2 regions of the Pontibacter sp. HJ8 genome follow, and region 2 is predicted to be linked to the other one. Evidence: riboswitches for the same ligand, from Rfam matches in the RefSeq annotation. Region 2 holds a riboswitch; the other holds the start of a gene.

Region 1 (3,985 bases), on a different contig from region 2:
ATCACGGCCACCCCATCATAATCGAGGCCTTGCAGTGTACCCATATTTTCGGTTGTGATGCCCCCGGAAAGAAAGAGAGGCCTTTGCGTGATCTCCCGCGCCTCCCGGATCGTATCGGGCTGCACAATTTCGCAGCTTCCTGCCGAGGGCGAAGGAAACACAGCGCAGAAAGAAACATAGTCCAGTTGGTGCCGGTCAGCCCAGCGAACCACCTCCAGATCGTTGCTGCAGGTTATGCCGCACATAAAGTCCCTGTTCAGTTCAGCCTTCAAAGTTTCAAAATCCGCAGGAGTGTTATCAAAGTGAACGCCTGCCAGTTCCGTGTCCTTCAGCAGTTGCCACTCCTCGTTTATCAGCACCGGCACCTGGTAGATATAAGCAAGCGCCACTAGTTCCTGTATCAGCGATAGCTTGTCTGAATGGGTATAGCCAGTGGGCCAGTTGTTCCAGATCTGCAGCACATTGGCGCCACCTTCCAACGCATCTTTTACCTTTTGCATGAGCAGGGCCCGGTCTATGCTTGGGTCCAGCACCAGGTATACGCCTCCGGTAATCGGTTTATACTTTCTCATTTCCAGCCAGCTTTATAAGCGTTGAAGAAGGCCTCCCAGTACGGATCTCTGCCATCAAAGAGGAGGGCCTTCTCTTCGTCATGCTCCACTATCCTGAACCCATCTTCCGGAGGCAACATCTCTCCCACCACCGACGCTTTGATAGCTTTGGAAGCAAGATGTCCGATCAGTTTCTGCTCGTTTCCCGGCTTTACGGCCATGATCATGGAGCCGGCCCCTACACTGAAACGATGGTCAATGTCGAACAGCGCCGTTATCTGCTGCTGCGCCTCCCCCACCGGCAGGGCATCGTTATAGATCCTGAAACCACAGTTGGAGGCATTTGCCATCTCACAGATAGCGCCCACCATGCCGCCTTCGGTCACATCGTGCATAGCCTTCAGCTCCGTATGGCTTTGCAACACCTCTTTTGCAGCAAGAGCTTCGGGAAGCGAGGAGGTCCGGTAAAAATTCTCACAGCCTCTCTCCCATACTTCCCTTCCAAGCCTGTTTTTCACCGTTTCCGGAAAGCTCATGGCCAGGATGGAAGTAGACACCAAAGCCGTTTCCTTCGTCGCGACCAGGAGGTCGCCGGGCTGTGCCCTGTTGCTGGTGAGTATTTCATCCAGAGGTGCTGTCAGAAACATGGTACCACCACCCGAAACAGTAGAGTTCTGCCCCTCGATCTGCCCGGTATGTCCCCCGGTAATGGAAACGCCCAGATCCTGGCAGAACTGGTGGATATACTCCCAGTATTCATTGAAAGCCTCTAGCGATAAACTGGTGGGCAGGTTGAGTACAAACTGTGCGTACATGGGAGCAAAGCCGGTGGTTGCCATGTCGTTGCCCAGCAGGTGTACCGACAGCCAGGCTGACTCTTTCAGCCCGATAGAAGGTATAAGCGAAAGCGGATCGCTGGACACGGCCATACCCAGGTTGTTTCCCAGGTTAATGACGGCAGTGTCCACCCCAAACGCCGGCCCTACCAGCACCTCTTCCCGCTTTGCGCCATGGTGGGGCAGCAACACATCTTTGAACGCTGCAGCGGCTATTTTCCCGGAGTTGTCTTCGAAGGCGCTCATTTCACATCATTTAAGCGTACATACATGCCAAAGAAATCGCCGTAGGGCTGGTGCCACTGCTGCACCGGAAACCACTCCGGCAGCCCGGTAGTCGTCCATTCGATGGTATAGTCTCTGTCTTGCAGGGCCTCCCCGATCACTGCCATCAGCTTTTTAGGGGTATAGAAAGTGGCCGTAACGTAGAAGGGATTCTTGCCAAACATCTCCTGTATCCTCCTCCTGACCACTTTGGGGGAGTTTCTGTTCATCATACCGAACACAATGCCATGCTTGCCTACACGCGCCGCCTCTTGTATCACTTTCACCGGATCTTTGTAATACTCGAAGGTCGTAATGAAGGCCAGGGCATCGAAGGTATGGTCTTTGAAAGGCATGTGATGCGAGTCGGCCAATACCAGATCGCCGTCGAACAGGTGCACGCCCTGCCCCAGCATGAAGGGGGAAATATCGCCGCCGCTGGCTTCAATGCCGATCTCCTTCCACCAGCGGGTAAAGCGGGTGGTGCCGCAGCCAAACTCCAGCAGGGTCTTGACGCGCTTGTCTTTCTGGATCAGCTGGCCGATCACTTTTTTCTGCCACACCTCAGCCCGCTTGTAGCGGCCCTCATACCACAGTTCGTAAGTGTCGGTGTGGTCGCGGTTAAAGAACCATTCTTCACGGCCCTGCCATTGGCGCAGGTCGCGGGTTACCAGGTCAAATTTTTGTCTTTGCAGATTGCTCACAGCAGGTATTTTTTTGGTTAAAAATAACCCGACTGTCTAAAGCAGATAGGATGGATATGGGTTAGCACCTTGTAATGGCGCTATGAGCGGTTACATTTCCTACGCTGGCATTATCCAGATCAGGTCGCGGGTATCATCTCAGCCTGGCAGCTTTTACATTGCCAAGCACCCCGTGTACTTATGCGAAGGTATAATTTATAATCGTAAAAGAAAGTCTGATAGGGATAAAAACATTTTTGACAAAGAAGCAGTTAACTGCAAAGCCGGCCGCTGCTGCTCCGGCGGAATTTACTGGTTAAATTGGTAGATATTCTGTAATATTACCTTCAAAACCCTACTTTAATAAAATATACCCATGAAAAAAACTTTATTCAGCATCCTGCTTTCAGCAGCTCTGCTCTGCGGCGCAGGCGCTGCACAGGCACAGCAGCAAGGTATAGCCATGCCAGCCGCGAGCCCGGCAGCATCCATAACCCAAAAAGTTGGCCTGGCTGATGTTACAGTGAACTACTCACGCCCATCCGTAAAGGGACGCTCTATTTTTGGTGGCGATGTGGTGCCTTATGGCAAGGTATGGCGCACGGGGGCAAACGATGCCACGTTGTTCAAATTCAGCGAGGAAGTAAGCATTCAGGGTACCAAAGTTCCTGCGGGTGAGTATGCCTTGCTAACGATTCCAGGCCAGAATGAGTGGACCATCATCCTTTACAAAGACACCAAACTGGGTGGCAACGTTGCGGCCTACAAGCAGGAAAATGACCAGCTTCGTTTCACTGTGAAGCCTCAGACCAACCCGAGAGCCATAGAAACCTTCACCATCAACTTCGCTAACCTGAAAAGCAACACAGCCGATGTAGAGCTGCTTTGGGACAAGACCATCGCCAAGTTCACCATCGAAACCGATGTGGACAGCAAAGTAATGGCCCAGATCCAGGAGCGTGTAGTAAATGGCAAAGAGGTGCCTGCCGGTCTATTCGCGGCGGCAGCGAACTACTACCATGACAACAACAAGGACATGAAGCAGGCGCTCGAGTGGATCAAAAAAGCCAATGCCAATGACCCTAAATTCTGGAACCTGCACGCGCAGGCCAAGATCCAGGCCAAGCTGAAAGACTACAAAGGCGCCGTGAAAACCGCTGAGCAATCTATCGCCCTGGCCAAAAAGGAAAACAATGCCGACTATGTGCGTATGAATGAAAAAGCCATCGCGGAGTGGAAGAAAATGAAGTAGGCTATACCTGCTTCCTATACTACAGAAAGCCTCTGCTCGGACAGGGGCTTTCTTTTTTGTACCTGTTAAAACCTATACCTGTTGGAAGAACAAGAAGATAAACGGCATTCAGAAGATCACCTGGGTCCAGCCCGGGAGTACTGGTGGAATGAAGATTACCTGGAGCTGCTGGCCCGACGCCTGAACCTGGAGTATTGTCAGTCGCTGGTGGACATTGGCTGCGGAAAGGGCATGATGGGCTTTAAGTTTTCGAAATACCTGCCGGCAGGCGCTCGGGTATACGGCGTGGATTTTGAGGCTGAATACATCGAGGAAGCGCAGCAACGGGCCCAGAGCATCTACCTTCACAACCCGATCGATTACAAATTCCTGGTAGGCAATGCCTCCGACATTCCCCTG
Region 2 (3,985 bases):
ACTAATTGCAGTATAAGTATAGAAATACTGTGCCGCCGGACGCAGCGATTGGAAGTTGAAAGGAAAACGGGTGGTGAACGAAGGCTTTGCTTGTACTGCCGGAGCCTTGAGCATTCTGATAATACCTTCTCCAATACCGGACACCTACAGCTCCTTAAAGCGGAGGGTATACCTTGAACTCTTGCTTGCCGGAGCAGTGAGTAGCATACCCTTGCAGCACGAGGGGTTCAGAAACAGGAATCGAATCATCAAAAGATAAAACAGTAGGAGGCTGTTAAACCAGGGTGCCGCGGATAGGGAAACTTGTCAGCGGCACCCTTTTTTGGGACGGGGCAGGTATAGCGGCTTTCGGTAATTTTTGCTATACCTTTGTCACATGCTGAAAGTCGCCATTACAGGGCCTGAGTCTACAGGCAAGTCTACTTTGTCAGAAAAACTGGCAGCGCACTACGACACGGTCTGGGTGCCCGAATATGCCCGCACCTACATGGCGCAGCTGGACAGGCCCTATACCCTGCAGGACATCGAAGAAATTGCCAAAGGACAACTGGCGCTGGAAGAGCGCCTGCAGCAGCAGGCCAGGGACGTGTTTTTTGTCGATACCGACCTGGTGGTGATCAAAATATGGAGCGAACACGCCTTCGGTCACTGCCCCAATTGGATCCTGGAAAAACTAAAGCAGCAGGACTACAACCTTTACCTGCTGATGGGCGTTGATCTGCCCTGGGAGCCTGATCCGCAGCGGGAACACCCGCACCTGCGGCAGTTCTTCTACGACTGGTATAAGCGGGAACTGGAAGCCCTGCAGGTACCCTTTGTGGAGGTGACAGGCCAGCACGCCTCCCGCCTGGATCAGGCGAGGGTGCATGTGGATGCGCTCCTCCGGCAATACCAATAACCTAACCCTTAACCATGCTACACTTTTTACAGAATTATAATTTTAAAGTAGGTGTCGAGAGCAAAGGCGCAGAGCTGCAGCATTTCATCAAACTCGACGAACAACTGGAGCTTATCTGGCAGGCCGATCCTGCTATCTGGGCCAGCCATGCCCCTAATTTATTCCCGATCGTAGGGGAGCTGCCCGACGGAACCTATACCCACGAAGACGAGATCTTCCATGTGAAGCGCCACGGCTTTGCCCGCCACAAGGAATTTAAGCTCATAGAACAGGCGGACGACAAACTCGTCTTTGAGCTGGATCACGACGAGGAAACGCTGCTGCAGTATCCCTTCAAGTTCAGGCTGCTGATCGCCTACAAGCTCGAAAACAACAAGCTCTCCATCACCTACCAGGTACTCAACGAGGACAAAAAAGCCATGTACTTCTCCATCGGCGGTCATCCGGGCTTCAATGTGCCTTTTTACCCGGGAGAGCAGTACACGGACTATTTCATTGAGTTTGAAAAAGAGGAAATCCTGCGCCGCTACCTGCTCACCGATGAGGGGTTGCAGAACGGTGAGACCGAACTGGTACTGGACAATGAGCGGGTACTGCCGCTGAAGCACAGTTACTTTGACAAGGATGCGCTCGTATTCAAGAACCTGAACTCCAAAAAACTTTCCCTGGGCAGCCGCCTTAACCCGCGCCGCCTTGAAATGACCTTTGAAGGGTTTCCGTTTCTGGGCATCTGGGCAAAGCCGGGCGCATCGCCTTATGTGTGCATCGAACCCTGGTGCGGCATTGCCGGCCGGGCTGGAGAATCCGGTGCACTGCAGGAAAAGGAAGGTATAAACAAGCTGAGTCCGGAGCAGGTATTTGAGCGGACGATTACCCTGGAAGTACTCTAGCACCGGATAAATTACTGCCATCAACGACAAAGCCCCCTGTTCTGATTAGCTGAACAGGGGGCTTTGTTATTCATTGCAGGGAAGGCTCCGGGAATTTTGGCACCTTGATGCGTCTCAGGTCATACTTCGGTTCATAATCATTGATGGGCAATGATATACCGGGGGGCAGGTCAAGATCTGGCAAGTCGTCGCCAAGCGGCTCTCCTCCATCATCGTCATTATCAGTAGAGGAAGACCCTCTGAACTTTTTGCGCGGTGCGAAAGCGTAGTATGCCAGTATCGTTAGCAGTGCTAAGGTATACAGTAAGCTGATCATCATCACATTTCTTCTTAATCTCAATAAATAGTTCAGCCGGCCTATTGTCCTGGATGTATCATCTGTTGCAAGAGCAGACGCAGGATAATGTGCCTGTATGTTTAAAACGTAGTTTGCAGAGAAGTGGTTATCGACTTTGGTTAAAATAAAAGCGGGGTAAGCCCGCAATTTTTCCGGCTTTACCATTCTTTGTGCCAAGGGCTTTGTTTTGACCAAAAAACGAGTCTACCTTTGTAGCAGTTTAGGGGTGCCTTATAACAACGGGCTGAGATCATACCCATTGAACCTGATCCGGATAATGCCGGCGAAGGGAAAAACGAGGGGAAACAATAAAAAGCAGGCTACCGGCCCCAGGTAGGACTGTATGTTTCATCAATATCTTTTCTTACAAAACCATGAAAAAATTACTGATTGTGATGGCTGTTGTGCTATTGCCATTGCAACTGCTTGCCCAGTTCAAACTGAGCGGGCAAGTGACAGATGCTGCCAAAAACGAAGCGCTGGCGGGAGCCACCGTGGTACTGGCAGGAAGTGGAGCAGGGACTATTTCCGGCCCCAACGGTTATTTTGAGTTTCAGGATCTGCCGGCCGGAAGCTATACCTTGCGCATCACGTACCTGGGCTACGAACAGGCCGAGCGCAATCTTCGGCTTACGGCCGATACCAACCTGAATATTGCGCTGCAGACAGCGAACCTGCGCACCGGTGAAGTGGTGATCTCGGCAACCCGGGCCAATGAAAAAACGGGCACTACCTTTACCAACGTCAGTCGGGAAGAGCTGCAGGAGCGCAACTTCGGGCAGGATCTGCCTTACCTGCTGGAGCAGACGCCATCGGTGGTCGTGAACTCCGATGCAGGCGCGGGGGTAGGCTATACCGGTATTCGCATCCGTGGTTCCGATATCACCCGCATCAACGTGACCATCAATGGTATACCGGTCAATGATGCGGAGTCGCACGGTACCTTTTTCGTGAACATGCCCGACCTGGGTTCTTCGATACAGGACATACAGGTGCAGCGCGGCGTCGGTACCTCCACCAACGGTGCCGGTGCTTTCGGCGCCAGCCTCAACATCCGGACGCTGGGCCTGAACCGCGAAGCCTATGCGGAAGCAGTAAACGGCTACGGTTCTTTCAACACCTGGCGCCACAGCGTTTCCTTCGGCTCCGGGTTGATCAAGGACAAGTTTACGTTTGATGGCCGTTTGTCTAAAATTTCGTCGGATGGATACGTAGACCGGGCTTTCTCGGACCTTAAATCCTATTACTTCGCGGCCGGCTACCATGGCAAAACAGGTATGCTCAAGTTTGTGACCTTCTCCGGCAAGGAGCAGACCTACCAGGCCTGGAATGGGGTGCCCGAGGATAAGCTGGAGACGGACCGCACCTACAACTCGCTCACCTACGACAACGAGACCGACAACTACCAGCAGGACCACTACCAGCTGCATTATTCCAAAGACCTAGGCAGCCGCCTCAACCTGGGTGGCGCTTTCTTCTATACCCGTGGCCGCGGCTATTATGAGCAGTATAAGGACGACCAGAAACTCTCCAAGTACAGTATTGCACCCGTTGTTATAGGCGATACTTCGATCAGCCGTTCGGACCTCATCCGCCGCAAGTGGCTCGACAACCATTTCTATGGGGCTACTTATGCCCTGAACTATACCGACGAAGCCGGTAAGCTGGACGCTACCCTGGGCGGTGCCTGGAACAGGTATGACGGCGACCATTACGGCGAAGTGATCTGGGCGCAGTATGCCGCCACCAGCAACATTCGCCAGCGCTACTACGAGAACAACGCCATCAAAACAGATTTCAACATCTTCGGAAAACTAAACTACCAGCTCACCGACCAACTGGGCGTTTTTGGCGACCTGC

What was found. A riboswitch is a leader RNA that binds a small molecule or an ion and turns the genes downstream of it on or off. The one in region 2 is predicted to bind thiamine pyrophosphate.
Region 1: linked by a shared signal. The riboswitch ahead of OB13_RS09780 (class I SAM-dependent methyltransferase) and the one ahead of OB13_RS03410 (TonB-dependent receptor) in region 2 are both predicted to bind thiamine pyrophosphate.

What each region holds. Positions count from the first base shown of each region.
Region 1 is NZ_JSYF01000198.1:5,230-9,214, reverse strand. Features, by position in the region: gene OB13_RS09790 (thiamine phosphate synthase) at 1-572, opposite strand, end outside; gene OB13_RS09785 (AIR synthase-related protein) at 569-1,633, opposite strand; gene OB13_RS09780 (class I SAM-dependent methyltransferase) at 1,630-2,355, opposite strand; TPP riboswitch at 2,434-2,538, opposite strand; gene OB13_RS09775 (DUF2911 domain-containing protein) at 2,711-3,586, shown strand; gene OB13_RS09770 (methyltransferase domain-containing protein) at 3,668-3,985, shown strand, end outside.
Region 2 is NZ_JSYF01000059.1:2,696-6,680, reverse strand. Features, by position in the region: gene OB13_RS03425 (AAA family ATPase) at 377-898, shown strand; gene OB13_RS03420 (aldose 1-epimerase family protein) at 913-1,788, shown strand; gene OB13_RS03415 (hypothetical protein) at 1,859-2,107, opposite strand; TPP riboswitch at 2,338-2,435, shown strand; gene OB13_RS03410 (TonB-dependent receptor) at 2,500-3,985, shown strand, end outside.